DNA from 3 places in the Leisingera sp. ABD4_442 genome. Region 2 is predicted to be linked to each of the others. Evidence: riboswitches for the same ligand, from Rfam matches in the RefSeq annotation. Region 2 holds a riboswitch; each other region holds the start of a gene.
What was found. A riboswitch is a leader RNA that binds a small molecule or an ion and turns the genes downstream of it on or off. The one in region 2 is predicted to bind cobalamin.

Region 1: linked by a shared signal. The riboswitch ahead of ACXAHG_RS17560 (hypothetical protein) and the one ahead of ACXAHG_RS08925 (ABC transporter substrate-binding protein) in region 2 are both predicted to bind cobalamin.
Region 3: linked by a shared signal. The riboswitch ahead of ACXAHG_RS03445 (aromatic ring-hydroxylating oxygenase subunit alpha) and the one ahead of ACXAHG_RS08925 (ABC transporter substrate-binding protein) in region 2 are both predicted to bind cobalamin.

The regions. Positions count from the first base shown of each region.
Region 1 is NZ_JBSWYB010000028.1:44,262-49,770, forward strand. It holds gene ACXAHG_RS17550 (DNA polymerase III subunit gamma/tau) at 1-129, opposite strand, end outside; gene ACXAHG_RS17555 (protein-tyrosine phosphatase family protein) at 326-871, shown strand; gene ACXAHG_RS17560 (hypothetical protein) at 1,002-1,406, opposite strand; cobalamin riboswitch at 1,517-1,739, opposite strand; gene ACXAHG_RS17565 (TetR/AcrR family transcriptional regulator) at 1,758-2,378, opposite strand; gene ACXAHG_RS17570 (alpha/beta hydrolase family protein) at 2,449-3,327, shown strand; gene ACXAHG_RS17575 (SRPBCC family protein) at 3,339-3,806, opposite strand; gene nudC (NAD(+) diphosphatase) at 3,864-4,850, opposite strand; gene ACXAHG_RS17585 (5'-nucleotidase C-terminal domain-containing protein) at 5,185-5,509, shown strand, end outside.
Region 2 is NZ_JBSWYB010000008.1:73,086-78,594, forward strand. It holds gene ACXAHG_RS08915 (ABC transporter ATP-binding protein) at 1-185, opposite strand, end outside; gene ACXAHG_RS08920 (FecCD family ABC transporter permease) at 182-1,231, opposite strand; gene ACXAHG_RS08925 (ABC transporter substrate-binding protein) at 1,228-2,238, opposite strand; cobalamin riboswitch at 2,379-2,571, opposite strand; gene ACXAHG_RS08930 (N-acetyltransferase family protein) at 2,699-3,220, shown strand; gene ACXAHG_RS08935 (enoyl-CoA hydratase/isomerase family protein) at 3,271-4,092, opposite strand; gene ACXAHG_RS08940 (acetate--CoA ligase family protein) at 4,096-5,509, opposite strand, start outside.
Region 3 is NZ_JBSWYB010000002.1:298,481-303,989, reverse strand. It holds gene ACXAHG_RS03455 (ABC transporter substrate-binding protein) at 1-158, shown strand, start outside; gene ACXAHG_RS03450 (FAD-binding oxidoreductase) at 211-1,296, opposite strand; gene ACXAHG_RS03445 (aromatic ring-hydroxylating oxygenase subunit alpha) at 1,301-2,536, opposite strand; cobalamin riboswitch at 2,645-2,843, opposite strand; gene ACXAHG_RS03440 (dihydrofolate reductase family protein) at 3,094-3,651, shown strand; gene ACXAHG_RS03435 (TetR/AcrR family transcriptional regulator) at 3,715-4,206, shown strand; gene ACXAHG_RS03430 (DUF1523 family protein) at 4,275-4,919, opposite strand; gene ACXAHG_RS03425 (hypothetical protein) at 4,930-5,196, opposite strand; gene ACXAHG_RS03420 (DUF6638 family protein) at 5,319-5,509, opposite strand, start outside.

The sequences.
Region 1 (5,509 bases), on a different contig from region 2:
GGCAAAGGCGTTTTTCAGGGTGCGCACCATCGCGTCCTGCCCCACCAGATCGGCAAAGGTTTCGGGCCGGTATTTGCGGGCCAGAACCTGGTATTGCGATTGGGTGGTGCCGCTGGGAATGTCGTTCATGGTGTCTCGTGCCGGATTCGGTGTGCGGGGGTCCCGCGTTCCGCGCAGGGTATTGAAGCGCAGCCGGTTCGTCCACCGCAGAAGGCAGCAAAGCCAGGGCTGCAAAAGCGCTTTGGCTTTCTGCGGTTAGCGGCTAGTCTGGAGGGAAGGGGGAAATGCGGGGGAAGTGCAGGGGCGCGGCGTCCAGGGAGGCGGTATGCAAACTGAAGACACTTCAAAGCCAGCGGTGCAGGAGACTGCCGCGCAGGCCGGCCTGACCATCCACGCGCTGTCAGCGGGCGGCGGCATTCTGGCGCTGTGCCGGCTGCCGGGCGGCGCCGGCGATTACCGCAGCGACCTGATCCAGATCTATCAATGGAAGCCGGGGCTGGTGATCTCGATGACCACCGAGGCCGAGCATGTGGCCGCCGGAGTGCCGCGGCTGGGCGTCGACATCCAAAGCATGGCCTGCCGCTGGCTGCATTTGCCGGTGCCGGATTTCCAGGTGCCGCCACCGGCAGTGAATGCAAAATGGGCCGCCGCCAGCCAGTCGGCGCGGCAGGCGCTGGCAGGCGGCGGACGGGTGCTGGTGCATTGCAAGGGCGGCTGCGGGCGCTCCGGCATGGCGGTGCTGCGGCTGATGATCGACTGCGGCGAGGACCCGGTCCAGGCGCTGGCGCGGCTGCGCTCGGTGCGGCCCTGTGCGGTGGAGACTGAGGCGCAGCTGGATTGGGCCTGCGCAGGGCAGGGTGTCAAACACTGAGGGCCGCGCCTGACCCTGGGTGGGTGCGAAGCGTCCTCCCGTTTTGCCGGAGGCAAACCTTTGGTTTGACGGGGAGGGGCGGGCGCTGCCCGGCGGTGCCGCCGGGCGGATCACTTGCAGTCTGGAATTCTTATAGCGCCAGCATCTGCTCTGCCTGATGCGCCTCTGCCGTTTTCGGCAGCGCCTCCATCAGCGCGCAAGGGCGGGCGTCCAGTTTCGAGGCAGCAAAGCCGGTGCCGTCGCGGCTGAGGATCGCATCGGCAAACCGGTCCAGCCCCTCACGCGGCGCGTCCTCCCCGACACCGCAGAACAGCCGGATCCGGTCATGGCTGGCTACGAACTGCGCCGGGCAGTTGCGCGGGCAGCCGTCCAGCGCGCTGGTGCCAGTGATTTCAAAATCCTCCTGGGTCAGCGGCTTGGCCTTGGTCATCGCCTCGGCCAGCTTGGCGATCATCCGCTCTGCCGCGGGGCAGGGTTTCCCGAGGTATTTGCAATCCGTTGCCGCATAGAAATGCGTCTGGTCCGTCCACATCATGTTTGCGCCCTCCGCGCGTGGTGCGGGGAGTTCTGGGGACAAGAGACCGGATGAGAAAGCGGAAAGCCCCGCGGTGCCATCAGACCCTGTCCGGACACCCCGCCCGGGTTCGAGTTTCATATCCGATGGCAGGTCTCCTGACTTGCGGGTCGCAGCTTTCCCGATCCTTCCCGGCCTCTTTGAGGGCCAGTGGCTCTATCGGGGTCGCTCGCCGCTTACAGTTGCGGGGGCAGTCGCGGAATTGGCCTTGCGCAGGGCGGGGCCGCACCGTGTTCCCTTTTCATCCCGGACACAAGATTCTGTGGCGCGGGAACCATCGCCACAATCGGTAGCGGTTGGATCCCTGAGTCGTCAATCGTTTTTCTGCAGCTGCATTGGGTTTGGCTGGGGTCTGTGCATCTGCAGGTGCAGCCCCCGGATCACATCCGAATCGCGCCGCACCCGGGCCAGCTGCCAGCCGCCTTGCAGCAGGATATAGAAATTCTCGGCAGCGGCGCGGGCCTCAGCCTCAGGCAGGCCCAGGCGCCGGGCATGGGCTGCGGTCCCGGTGATCCAGCCCTCGAACAGCTTGGCGGCGTGCTGGTGGAAAGCCTCGTTCTCCGGCCCTTCGAACAGGGTGGCAGAGACCGGGCAGCCGCTCCATTTGCCCTGTTTGTCGAACAGTTTCGCCAGTTTGTAGCAGACCGTCTTGGCGCCGTCCTGAAAGGTCGGCGCAGGGGTGAAGGAAGCGTCGATCAGTGCTTGCATCTGCTCTGATGCCCAGTCCGCTGCGGCCAGCGCAAGGTCCGATTTGCCGTTTGGGAAATGGTGGTAGAGCGAGCCCTTGGGCGCCTCCGCCGCGGCCAGCAATTCTGCCAGGCCGGTGCCGCTGTAGCCCTTGTTGCGGAACAGCCCGGCAGCCGCGCGCAGCAGCCGCTCGCGGGTGGGGACGGGGCCGTCCGGGGCGGCAGAAGGTGTCGTCACGTCAGTCATGACGGCAGGTTGACAGCATTAGACCGATTGGTCCAGAGGTGGAGTAGACCAATTGGTCTAGGAGGGTGCCATGCTCGACAGCCATGCAGAACAGACGGCAGATATCCGGGTGCAAGAGCTGCGCTTTGCCGCTGGTGAGGCGGTGCTGGCCGGGCGGCTGTATCACCCGGCGGGACCGGCCCGGGCAGCGGTGGTGCTGAATGGCGCAACTGGGGTGCCACAGGGCTATTACCGGCATTTCGCACGCTGGCTGGCGGCAGAGCGGCAGATGGCTTGCCTCACTTTTGATTACCGGGACTTTGGGGCCTCGGCGCGTATGCACCCGCGCCGGTCACAGGCCACCATGGCCGACTGGGCGCTGGCGGATCAGCCAGCGGCCCGCAAAGAAATGCAGCGGCACTATGCGGGTGTGCCGTTGTATGTGATTGGCCATTCGCTGGGGGCAATGCTGATGCCCCTGCAGGATGGCCTGACGGACGTCGCCCGCATGATCGTGGTCGCGGGCGGCTTGGTGCATCACCACGATCATCCCTGGCCCTACCGCGCGCTGGCGCTGGCCTTCTGGTTCGGCCATGTGCCGCCGCTGGTCAGTGCCTTGGGCTATCTGCCAGGGCGCGCGGTGGGGTTCGGGGCCGATTTGCCGGCCGGTGTCTACTGGCAGTGGCGGCGCTGGTGCACCACGAAGGGCAGCTACCTGCCGGAAACCGGCACCACGCTGCCGCAGCCCCGCTGGGCGCAGACCGGCATCCCGGTGGATCTGTTTGCGATGGCGGATGACGATGTGGTGCCGCCCGCGGCGGTCTGGCGGCTGGGCGATGTCTTTGGCGATGTGCCGCAGCGCCGTGCGGTGCTGGACCCGCAAAAAGCTGGCGTGCAGAAGATCGGCCACCTTGGCGCCTTTGCCCGCGCCAATGCCGCGCTGTGGCCGCGGCTGATGCCGCAGGCCTGACCAGGACTGCCTCAGGCTGTCCGGCTTAGGCGTTCTTCAGTCAGGCGGGCGTAATCGGCCAGCCGCAGCTTGAAGCGGCGGTTTAGATTGCTGCGTGCCAGTTTCAGCGATTGTATCAGCAGCCGCCCGGTCAGGGTGGAGGGCGCCAGTTTCAGCTGCGCTGACATCCGGGTCCGCTGCGGCGACAGCGCCAGCAGTTCAATCTCCATCCGGCCGTCGATACCGCTGCCGCCGCCTGTCAGGGCCATCCCGGTCACGGGGGAATAAGAGGCCAGCGTCAACCGCACGTCGCGCTGCTTGCCGCGGAACCTGAAGCTCAGATCCCAGGCCAGCCCGTTCTCAGGATGCGCAGGGTCGCCGGTGCGCTGCACCTGGATGCCGCGGCGCAGGGCGGAGCGTTCCAGCAGATCGAAATCGGAGATCGCGCCAAAGACGTCGGCAATCGGGGCTTCGATATCTTCTTTGCTTTTGAATTCCATGGATGCCTGCCTCTGCTGCGCGGCCATTCTGCCGTGCTGTTTGCGGCAATATGCAGCTTAGTCCAGCGTGTCTGCAAGCCAGTTCTTGAGCAGAAAATGCGCAATTGCGCCTTTTCGCGCCGGTTTCAGAACAGGATGTCCGCCTGCAAAGGCCGTCATCATGTCCTGGCGGCTGACCCACATGGCATCCTCGATTTCCTCCGGGTCGATGGTGATCTCCCGGCTCAGCGCCTCACCCGCACAGCCGAACATCAGCGACATCGGAAAGGCCCAGGGCTGGCTGGACAGATAACTGACCGCGCCCACCTGCACGCCGGTTTCCTCCAGCACTTCGCGGCGCACCGCGGCCTCCAGCGTTTCGCCGGGTTCGACAAAGCCCGCCAGCAGCGAATACATCCCCTCGGGCCAGCCCGGCGAGCGGCCCATCAGGACGCTGCCGCCGTGGGTGATCAGCATGATCACAACAGGGTCGGTGCGCGGGAAATGCGGTGCCTTGCAGGACGGGCAGACCCGCTGCCAGCCGGCCTGCGCTAGATCGCTCGGCGCACCGCAGCAGGCGCAGAACCGGTGGCTGCGGTGCCAGGCCAGAAGGGCCTTGGCGGTGGCCGCCAGTTCCGCTTCCAGCGGGGTGAGCCGGGTCATCACCCGGCGCAGTTCGGCAAAGACATGGGCGGGCGGCAGATCCGGGTGCTGCTGCTCGCTGGCATCGGCAAAGCTGTTCAGGGCCTCCTGGTCCAGCGCTTCGGGCTGCCAATGGCTGATATCGCAGGCAAAACAGGCGGCGCCTTCGGGGGCCAGCCCCAGAAAGACCGCGCTGCCCCGGTTGTCCGCCGCCAGCGGATGCGTCGGTGCAGTCCAGGCCAGGCCGCAGGGCAGCTCTGCCTCGTCTGCGCGCAGGGTCAGCGGCTTGCCGCGCCACATCAGCAGCACCTGCGCCCGCGGGCTGTTCCATGCCGCATCCAGGGCTGTGCTGTCCGTGCGCATATGCGCCGCCCGGTCCAGCCCGCCGCCGCCGCCGAAAGTCACCTGTTCTGCGCGTTTCATGCGGGCTCTCCTCTGGCTGGCGGGGGCGTGCCCCCTTGCAACGGACGGCGATGCGCCATCCATGACAGTGTGCCGCAGGGCTGGCCAGCGATTGCCGCGGATCCGTGCTTGCCTGTCACCATGCCGCCACACCCATGCCGCATCCGGCCAGGGTTTTCCCCGCAGAACAGGGCGCATCTGCCCGGCTGCCGCAGCGTCAGCAAAAAAAATCAAAAGCCGCACAAAGGTTTCTTTGCAAATCGTTAAAACGCTGATTCAAATAGCCGCAAATCAAAAACGGCGCCACAGGGTGCGGAAGGAGCGGCGGACAAACGGTGTCAGCAGAATTCGCGACATGACAATCGGGGCAGAGGCCTCTGACGCGCAGGGCGCCGGGCGGTTGCATGTGCTGGCCACAACGGACCTGCACTGCAATCTGCTGAGCTACGATTACTACGCCGGCAGGGCCGGTACCGCCATCGGCCTGTCGCGGGTGGCGACGCTGATCCGCCAGGCCCGGTCTGAGGCCGCCGCGGCAGGCGCTGCCTGCATTCTGGTGGACAACGGCGACGGGTTTCAGGGCGCGCCGCTGGGGGATATCCTGCCGGAGTCCGCGGGGCCGCACCCGCTGGCCCGTGCATTCCAGTTTTTGGAATATGACGCTATCGGGCTGGGCAACC
Region 2 (5,509 bases):
GCAAGCAGCACCTCGCCCTGCGACGGCCGCGCCAGGCCGGACAGCAGCCGCATCAGCGTCGACTTGCCAGAACCGTTCGGCCCCACCAGCGCCAGGGTCTCTCCTGGATGCACGGTCAGGGAAACCTCCTGCAGCAGCTGCTTGCCGCGCACGGAAAAGCTCAGGTTGCGGGCCTCGATCTTCATCGCGGCCCCCTCTGGCCGCGCACCAGGATGATGGCAAAGGCCGGCGCCCCGATCAGGGCAGTGACAACCCCGATGGGCAGCACCTGGCCGGGGATGATGATGCGGGACACGATGTCGGCAGCGATTAGAAAAACAGCGCCCGTCAGCGCCGCTGCGGGCATCAGCCTGCGGTGGCTGGGGCCTGCCAGGAACCGTGCCGCATGAGGGATCACCAGGCCGACAAAGCCGATGGAGCCGACAATCGACACCATCACCGCGGTCATCAGCGCGGTGGCAAAGATCAGCACCACCTGTACCCTGCGGACGGGAATGCCGAGCGACGCGGCCGAATCGCTGCCAAAGGTGAAGGCGTCGAGCGCACGGGCATGGAACCGGCAGATCATCCAGCCCGCCAGCGCCAACGGCACCGCCAGCCACACATCCGGCCAGCGCACGCCGCTGAGGTTGCCCATCAGCCAGAACATGATGCCGCGGGCCTGATCGGCATTGGCGGATTTGGCAATGATGAAGGCGGTGAGCGCATTGAACAGCTGCGAGCCTGCTATGCCCGCCAGCACGATCTGCGCTGCAGCCGCGCGGCTGCCCCCTGCCCCGGCCGCCCGCGCCAGGATGGCCACAAAGCCAAAGGCCAGCAATGCGCCGTTGAAGGCGCCAAAGGACAGCGACAGTGCACCGCCGCCCAGCCCCGCGATGGTGACCGCAACCGCCCCCGTAGAGGCACCGGCTGAAATACCGAGGATGTAGGGGTCTGCCAGCGCGTTGCGCAGCAGCGCCTGCAGAACCACGCCCGTCACCGCCAGAGCTGCCCCGCAGGCCGCAGCCACCAGCGCCCGCGGCAGCCGGTAGCTCCAGATGATGCCCTGATCCACCGGATCCACCGGCAGCCCAGCACCCGCCAGCTTGTTGGCCAGAACCGACAGGACAAGGTCAGGCGCAAGCGCGGTCTCGCCGATCATTGCGCCTGCCAGAACCGCCGCAGCCAGCACCGGCAAAGCCAGGCAAGCGCCCCGGACGCTTTGCCACGCTAGTGCGGCGGCTGCGCTCATTCGCCGTTGCCGATCGCGCTGAGTTCAGCTGCCAGGTCCTCCAGCGCCGGGATCGCGCGGATGGTGGCATCCATGGCCTGGGCATCCATCACCACGATACGGTTGTTCTTGACCGCGTCCATCTGGCTGGCGACCGGGTCATTGCGCAGGAAGTCCAGCTTTTTCTCGTAGTCATCCGCGGCAAAGCGGCGGCGGTCCATGCGGGCAATCACGATCACCGTCGGGTTCGCCTTGGCGATGGTTTCCCAGCCAACGGTCGGCCATTCCTCGTCCGTTTCGATGACGTTCTTCAGGCCCAGCTGCTGCATCATGTAGCCCGGCGCGCCCTTCTGGCCGGCCACAAATGGATCGCTCTCCATTTCCGGCGAAGAGAACCAAAACACGGCGGAGGCGCCGTCCAGTGCAACCTCCTGCGCCTTGGCAACAGCAGCGGCTTCGCGCGCCTTGTAGTCGGCAACCAGTTCTGCGCCCTTTTCAGCCTCGCCAAAGATCGCCGCCAGTTCCTCGATGCCCTGGTAAAGGCTCTCGGTGGTGAACATCTGGGTCCTCGTGCCGTCACCGCCGGTGGTGTTGTCTTTGCCGACGCAATCCGCGGGCATCACATAGGTCGGGATGCCGAGGTCATGGAACTGCTCGCGCTTGGCAACGATACCTTCGGGGCCGACATGCCATTCATACTGTGCCGCGACCAGACCGGGGCGCTTGGCCACCACGCTTTCAAAGCTCGGGTCGTTGTCTGCCAGGCGTTCGACCTTGTCGTTCAGCTCAGCATATTCGGGCAGCACATCGTTGAACCAGACCGAGGTGCCCAGCACCTTTTCGCCCAGGCCCAGCGCATAAAGCACTTCGGTGGCGGCCTGGCCGACGGTCACGGAGGAGGCAACCGGCGCCTCGAATGTGACGGTCTCGCCGCAGTTCTGAATGGTCAGCGGAAAGTTTTCGCTGGCGGCGGCAGCCTGTGCAGCAGCAACGAAAGAAAGGCCCATCAGGCCGGAACGCAGAAACATGATTTCGATCTCCATGTGTCAATGACCGGAGAACGGGTGAAAGGGTATTGACCGCTAAGGCAGGAGGTCAGCCCCCCATCGCGTCACCGTCCAGCGGCGGCGCATCTTACCGGCAACCTCCCCGGACAACCCCGTCCGGTGTGCTTCAGTTTTCACCGGCAGGTCTCCTGACTGGCGGGTCATTGCCTGCGCCGTCTTCCCGGGCCGTTGAGGTCCAGTGACATCATGGCGCAGCACTCGCCGCCTACAGTTGCGGGGGCAGTTCCGTTTGGCGCCGGTTGGCGCCGCGGATTCCCTCTTAGCCCTTTCGGGACCGGTAAATCGCCCGTAGCGCATCGCTTCCGTTGCGGCAAGAAAAAGTTGCGGTCCCTGCCACAATCCTGCGGGCAAAACATCTTCGCCCCCGGTGGCGTCTACCGGCCATTGAGTGATGCGATCTTATTGGTATCCTGTGAGCCGTATGACCCGGCCCCGTCTCCATATCCGTTCCGCTGCGGCAGCTGACCTGCCGCAAATCGCTGCCTTGCATACAGAGAGCTGGCAGTCCGCCTATGCCGGTGATTTCCCGCAGGCGCGGCTGCACGGGGAGATTAGCAGCCAGCTTTTGCGCAAATGGCAGGCTTACCGGCCGGAACCGGGGGATATTCTCTTGATCGCGGAACACGCCGGACACCCCGCCGGGCTGCTTGGTTTTTGCGCCGTCTGGTGCCGGCCGGAACCCTATCTGGACAATCTGCATGTCTCTCCGGCGGCACAGGGGTCAGGTGCTGGCAGCAGCCTGTTCCGGGCCGCGGTGCAACAGTTGCTTTCCAAGGACCAGCGCAGCCTGTCCCTGACTGTGTTTCAATCCAATCAGCGGGCACGGGCGTTTTATGCAGGGCTGAACGGCCAGGAGACCGGCACGCTGGAATTGGATGTTTTCGGGACCCTGATCCCCAGCGTTACAGTCACTTGGCCGGATCTCTCCCAACTCCCGCTCTAAAACCGCGGCCTACCCCGCCGCCCCCCCCCGGCTGCCCCTCTGATCCGCTTTCAGTCCAGCCCTTCATAGCGGGCATTGGCCTCTTTCAGCGTAGCCTTCAGGCCCTTCTCGATCGTCGATTTGGAAAACGCTTCATATTCCGGGACCGGCTGGGCGCCCATGATTGCAACCTGCTCCAGGTAATAGTCCGTGGCTGTGCGCAGGCCCTGCATCTCATAGACACGGTTCAGGTACATCTTGTGCATCCGCTGCATCTCGCGCGGCATCCGGGCCATCAGCAGCGCCTTCTTGCGGGTGGCCTCTTTCAGCTGTTCCAGCGGCACCACATCAGTGATCAGCCCCATTTCCTTGGCTTCCGCCGCGGTCAGTTCACGGCCCGTCAGCAGCAGGTCCTTGGCAGTTTTCATGTTCACCAGCCAGGGCAGGAACATGCAGTGGCCGGAGATGCCGTATCGCACCTCGTTATAACCAATGCGGGTATCATCAGAGGCGATGGTGATGTCGCAGAACAGGCTGAGTTCAAACCCCTTGCCGATGGCGATGGAATTGACGCTGGCAATGACCGGCTTGGTCACTCGCCAGGGGGTTGTGAATTCCTCGAACTGCTTGAAGTAATGGGCGCGGTATTCATAAATCGAGGTCCGGTCCTCCTCCGCGTCTTCATCCAGATCATGCCCGGCGCAGAAGCCGCGGCCGGCGCCCTGGATCACGATCACATTCACATCGTCATCGGCATCGGCGCGCTCCAGCCCGGCTTGCAGTTCGGCAATGAGTTTCAGGTTCATCGCATTCAGCTTTTCCGGCCGGTTCAGGGTCAGCCAGCAGATATGGTCGGCGTCGACCTCGTAGATCAGATGGGTGTAGTCGGTCATGGCTCAGCCTTTCAGGGTCAGGACCGCGTCGGCAACCACCGCGCGGGTTTGGGTGAGCAGCAGCGGGTTCACTTCCAGCTCTGCAATTTCAGGGTGATCGGCAGCAAAGGCGCAAAGCGCCTCGATGGCGTCCAGCGTTGCGGCGAGGTCTACCTCAGGCCGTCCCCGGTAGCCGAGGATCAGCGGCGCCAGCTTCAGGCCCCGCAAAGCCGTTTCGATATCCGCACGCGGTGCGGGCAGGATCAGGGTGGCGGTGTCCTGCATCAGCTCCACCGCGATGCCGCCAACGGCCAGCGTCAGGGTGAGGCCGATGTCCGGCACATGGCGGATGCCAGCCAGCAGCTCTCCGACTGGATCCTGTATCATTTCCTCGATCAAGAAGCCTTCCGCCACAAGCCTTTGTTCAGCGAGGCGTTCTGCCATGGTACTGATTGCAGCAGGCAGGTCTTCCGGCGCGATGTTCAAAGCCACAGCGCCCGCCTCTGTCTTGTGCAACAGCCCCGGCACGATGGCTTTCACCGCGCAGGTGCAGGGGATTTCCACCAGGTTGTCCGGACCAAGTACAACCCACTGGCGCGGCACGTCCAATCCCGCTTCGGCGAGACGGGTTTTCGCCTCCGCTTCACTCAGCGTCCTGCCAGGCTGATAGGCCGGGCAGTCCTCAGCACACAGGAGCATCGCTTCGGGATCCATTCTCTCCCGCATGGCGCCATAGCGCGCCGCATGGGCAACCGCCCGCAAGCCATCCTCGATCCCCTGCAGCGGCGCCATACCGCTGGTGATCATCCGCTCGCGGGCTTCACGCGGCAGCGCCTCGGCCAAGGTGTTGACGAAGGCCGCCGGGCGGCCGCCCTTGGCCTCGGCCAAGGCGCTGGTGGTGGCATCCCAGGTCGACATATCCCAGCCGCCTTCGGGCGGGTAGCACATCACCTGGGCAAAGAGGTCATACCCATCCTGCGCAAAGGCCTGGTAGATCGGCAACTGATCGCCTTGCGGCCAGCCATGGGCATCGGAGATATCCAAGGGGTTCGCGGGCCCCACATAGGCAGGCAGGGCCGCATCAAGCGCGGGCGCGGCCTCTGCCGAGGGCGGTAGCATCTGCAGCCCCGCCTTTTCGGCAATATCGCCGCCCAGCACCGCATAAGAGCCTGAGGAGGTGATGAATCCTGTCTTCATACCCTTTGGAATGGGCGTGAAGCTCAGCATCTTGACGGTTTCGATGGCTTCCGAGGGCGTCGTTACTTCGATCCAGCCAAAGCGGCGGAATAGGGCCGAAGCCACCGCCGCATCGCCCGACAGGGACGCGGTATGGGATTGCGCGGCACGGGTACCTGCCTCGCTGCGACCGCCTTTGATGGCCACCACCGGAATGCCCTTGCGCGCGGCCTTGGCAGCGGCCTGCGAGAGCTTTGCAACA
Region 3 (5,509 bases), on a different contig from region 2:
GCCATATGGAGAAGATCGAGCAGTTCATGCACGACGACGGCACCGTGATCCAGCCCTATTGGCGCTCGCTCTACCGCCACGCCCGCCCGGGCATCATCGGCGCCGAAAGCCACCCGATCAACGAGATCCACGTGCACAAGCTGGCACTGGAAGCCTGATCAATCTGCAAATGAATGGGCGCGCGCCGGATCCGGCGCGCGCCCTGTTTCTTTAGATGTCCACTTCAACCCGGCCAATCGGGTTGGAGCAGCAGGCCAGGATATACCCCGCCTCCACATCTTCCTCCGAGATGCCGCCATTGTGGACCATATGCACCTCGCCCGCGGTCTTCTTGACCTTGCAGGTGCCGCAGATGCCAAAGGTGCAGCCCGACGGGATGTTGAGGCCCGAGGCCTTGGCCACCGCCAGCACCGTATCGGTCTCGGTGCAGGTCGCCATCACGCCCGACGCCGCAAAGCTGATCTCGGCAGTTGCGCTTTCTTCCGGAACCACATCGTCCAGCTCCGGCGCATCCGCCTCAGTCTCGACCGGCGCGCCAAAGCTTTCCTGGTTGTAGTTCTCCATGTCAAACCCGAGACCGATCAGCATGTCGCGCACCGCCTGCATGAACGGCTCCGGACCGCAGCAGTAGACCTCACGCTCCAGATAGTCGCCGGCAATCAGGCCCAGCATGATCTGGTTGAGCTGCCCGCGGTAGCCGGTCCAGACCTGATAGGGGTCATCTTCCTCAACCACGAAGTTCAGCTTCAGCCCCGGCACCCGCGACGCCATGCTTTCCAGCTGCTGGCGCGCGATGATCTCGCTGGGCCGCTTGGCGCAGTTGATGAAGCAGACGTCAGGCGACTGGCCGCGGTCGAACAGATACTGGGTCATCGACAGGCTGGGCGTGATGCCGGAACCAGCGGAGATGAACAGGAACTTGCCGTTCGGGCGCTTGGGCAGGGTGAAGACGCCTGCCGGGCCAGAGGCCCGCAGGAACATGCCCGGCTTCAGGTGGTCCAGCATCCAGCGGGTGCCGATGCTGTCGGCCTGCGCCTTGACCGTCACCGAAATCGACAGCGGCCGCGACGGCGAGGAGCTGATCGTGTAGGTCCGCCAGACAGTCTCCCCCGGCACCGGCAGCTCCAGCGTCAGGAACTGGCCCGGCTGGTACTTGAACCACGCGCCGGACGGCGCGCGGAAGCTGAAGGTGGCGGTGTTCGGCGCTTCCGGCACAACAGAGACGCATTCCAGCATCTCGTCGTCCTTCCACGCCAGGGTTTCGTCCAGCGTCTCGAAATTGGCCTGCAGTCCCATGCGCTTACTCCGCCGCGATCAGGTGGCGGCCAGTCAGGGCGCGCATCAGATGATCGGCATACCAGTTGGAGAACTGGATGACGCCGCTTTCCTGCACTTCCGAGTACGGACCGGGCTCATACGCGGGCGAATTGATGCCGCGCTGATTGTCCTCGACCACGATGCGGTCTTCGTCGTTGGTGGCAATCCAGACCTCAGTGAGGCGCTTCAGGTCGTAATCCTGCCCCTCGACCGCGTCCTTATGCACCAGCCATTTGGTGGTGACTTCGGTCTCGGTCGGGCTGATCGGGGTCACACGGAACACGATGGAATGATCCGGCAGGAAGTGGTTCCAGGTGGTCGGGTAGTGGAACTTCAGCAAGGTGCCCGCATCCGCGAACGGCACCCGGCCCAGCTTCCTGGCCACAGCCGCCTTGCCGTCCAGGGTATAGCTCTCGGCGCCCTCATTCAGCGGCATCCGCGCCAGCCGGTGCTGGCCGCGCGCGTCGATGGTAAAGGCCGACGGAACCCCCGCCGCCTCGATCCGGTCGAAATGCTTTTGCAGGTGCGCCGGTGTCTCGCCGCCTTCGATGCCGGTCACCGACGGGTCTTCCGGGAAGGTCCGGCACAGCGAGGGGTGGTTGCCGCCGCAGTGATAGCACTCGCGGTTGTTCTCCCAGACCAGCTTCCAGTTGCCGTTCTCGATGATCGAGCTTTCATAGGCGACCTTGGCGTTACCCAGGTCATGCGGTTCCAGATACGGACGCGCCACAGCGGCAAAAGCGTCGAAATCCGGCGCCTCATCGGCCAGGCAGATATAGATCAGCCCAGCCAGATCGCGGCAATGCACCGGCTTCAGCCCGTGTTTGGAAGCATCGAAATCCGGCCCCATGTCGCGCGCCCACAGCAGCGAGCCATCCAGCTCATAGGTCCACTGGTGATAGGGGCAGACCAGTTTCGGCGCATTGCCTTTCTTGGCCTTGCAGACAACCGAACCGCGGTGGCGGCAGGCGTTGTGGAAGGCACGCACTTCGCCATCGGTGCCGCGCACGATGATGACGTTGTAGGACCCCACCTGATGGGTCACGTAATTGCCCGCCTTCGGGATCTCGCAGGCCGGAATGGCAAACAGCCACTCGCGGTAGAAAATCTGGCGCATGTCCAGATCCAGAACCCCCGGATCGGTATAGAACGCCTGTTCCAGGGAATAGTTTTTCTGCCGGCCCATCAGCTTGGCCAGAATCTCGCTGTCCTGAAGCATCTGCTTCTCTCCTTTGCCGCATCCCCGCGGCGTCTTGGCTGGGTGCAGGCATGGGAAGAGAGATTGCAGGCCACGCGCCCGCAACCGCCCGACCGCCGCCCGCGGTTGACGTGTTTTCATGGCAAGGCTGGTTTCCGGACTGTCCCGGGGCCGCGTGGCGGCGGAGCCTGGCACCTTCCCGAGGCATGCGCCTCAGTGGTCTTTGCCAGGCCTGACCCGGGGTCACCGTTGCGGGGGCAGTGCCGGAGTTTCACCAGCTTCCCAATTCTCCGCCCCGAAAGGCGGCACCTTGCTGAGATGGAAATTGCCCGATCGCGGCCCCCAGCGCGAAAACAAATCCGACCCGCCGAAACCGGAAAAAGACATGCATGTTTGCCACCCCAAATCGCACAGGGATGTCCAGAATCTCAAACCGGCACTCGCCAGCCTGTTTGCGGCAAGCGCTTATCTTTCATGCGTTTACCCGTTGCCCGCTGCCGCGAATCGATTCGCGGACACCCGAAAATGCGCCGGTCACTTGGAACTGGAACCACGATTAACTATATGTCGTATAATTAATTGCGACTCAGGAGAACCAGATTACCACCGGCCACGTTTTCATCGCCACCAGCCTCGACGGCTTTGTGGCCCGCCAGGACCACTCGCTGGATTGGCTTTACAAACAGCCTGTTGCCGAAGATGACGATGGCGGTTTTGCGGCCTTCATGGACAGCGTCGATGGGCTGGTCATGGGAACAGGATCATTCCGCACCCTGCTGGGGTTTGATGCATGGCCCTACGCCAAACCGGTTGTGGTCCTCAGCAGCAGCCTGAGCGAACAGGACATTCCCGAGGAGCTGAAGGACAAGGTGCGCCTCAGCACCGCTACACCCCCAGACCTTATGCAGGAACTGCAGGAAGAGGGCTGGAAACGCGCCTATATCGACGGCGGCCGGATGGTGCAGTCCTTCCTGCGGCAAGGGCTGATCGCAGATCTGACCATCACAACGGTTCCGATCCTGATTGGCAGCGGCATCCCGCTGTTTGGCCATCTGGAGCGGGACATCGACCTCCAGGTGGCAAGCTCCCGCACCCTGCCCACCGGCATGATCCAGACCACCTTCCAGGTGGCCTGATCCATGCCCCCGCGCATGGGGCGCCCTCCCCGGAGCAGCCGGGCTCTCAGCAAGGATGATGTATTGAAAAAGGCCCAGCAGCTGCTCGATGAGGGCGGCAGAAAGGCCTTGACCTTCAAAGCACTGGCAGCGGCGCTTGGCGTCACTCCGATGGCTGTTGCCCATCACGCCGGAACCAGGGACGAGATGATTGCATCTCTCGTCGCCATTGCGTTCGAAGGTGCTGATGCACCGTCAGAAGCGGCAACGCCAAAACTGCGCCTGCGCGGTCTGATGACCCGCTACTGCACGCAGGTGACCCGGCACCCGGAGCTGGCGAAATGCATCCTGGAAAACCCGTCCTTGATCGGCCCCTCTCTAACAAGGCTGACGCAGCTCATCGAGGCAGAGATTGCAGCCGCAGGCGTGACCGGCCCAGAAGCCCGCACCCTTCTGTGCCTGCTCGTGGACTACACACACGGGTTTGCCTTCACCGCCGCTGCGGCACCTCGCGGGGCGCTTGCGGCTGACGACTTCACCCCTGCTCTGGACTGGGTGCTCGACCGCATCGAATAAAAAACGCGGGCCATTCAGGCCCGCGCATCCGCTTGTGTCTTCCGGAACCGCCCATCCAGCGGCCCCTCTCACTTTGATTTCCAGGTACCCAGCCAGCGCCGGAACCGCCCCTTGCGCTCGGCAATCGCATCGCCGGCCGCATACAGGCTGTCTTCGGCGCTTTCGATCATCGGGTCGATCCGCGCCTGCCGGAACCGGCGCCAGCGCACATAAATCGCCCACAGAAGCGCCGCCAGCAGCACCAGGAAGATGATCGAGAACCAATTGGTCGGCTTGTCCTCCGGCCCCGCCACCGGCTTGATCGTCACCGCATTGGGGAAGATCGACAGGAACTCGTTGCGCCAGCCGTAATGCATCACCGCCACCCACTCCGGGTTCGCCTTGGTCGAGATGCTGTCATTGGCGTCCGTATACAGATTCGCGGTGTCGAACTTGAAATAGGGCGGCCAGTTCCAGCCGGTGTCCTCGTTACGGTAGACCATGTTGCGGCCGTTGGCGCGCACCGCCTGGATGAACTGCACATCCCGGTTGATCAGCTGCGCCGACTGGTCGTCCGGCTTGGACCAGAAAACCCTGGTCCAGTCGTTCAGCTCCTGCCGCTCCTCATAGGTATTGACGATCCGCACCACGTCATACTGCGGCAGCGTGTAATGCAGGAAGGCGCCGAACAGCACCCAGAAGGTAATCAGGAAAGCCCATTTGATGAAACGCATGGGGTGGACCTCACATGAAGTTAATGACGTAGATCAGGAGCGCCAGCGCCCCCAGCGGGATGATATAGACCAACAGGATCAGCTTGCGCCGGAACGAGTTGTCGTACTGCTTCAGCCCTCGCTGGATGAAGGCCGCGCGGTCGCCGGTCAACCCCTTCTCTTTCCAGCGCCGCTTCAGCTTCAGCCGCCGCATCTCGCGCGAGTAGAGCGACACCGCGGCATAGACCACGGTCAGCACCACCAGAAGGATCAGGATCAGGCGGATAAATCCGAACATCTCAGCACGCCTCCTGAGCTTGTGCACGTAACATAGGTTCGCGCCCGCCCATGGGGGCGGGTCGGGCGCGAACCGGATCGCAAGCGGTCCGGGAAGAATTAAGTTGCTCCAATAGGACCACCCTATCGCCCCCGCACCCGGTTCACAGCCCCCCAGGGGCCGACCCGCTCAACCATCCCCTTGCGCCGCACCCGCGGCAGCCGCCCCTCCATATCCGGCTCATGCCCGAACAGCGCCTCCCGCGCGCCGGCCTTGTCCACCGCATATTCCCGCGCCAGGAACTCCGCCGAATAGGCCTTCTTGGTTTCCGGCC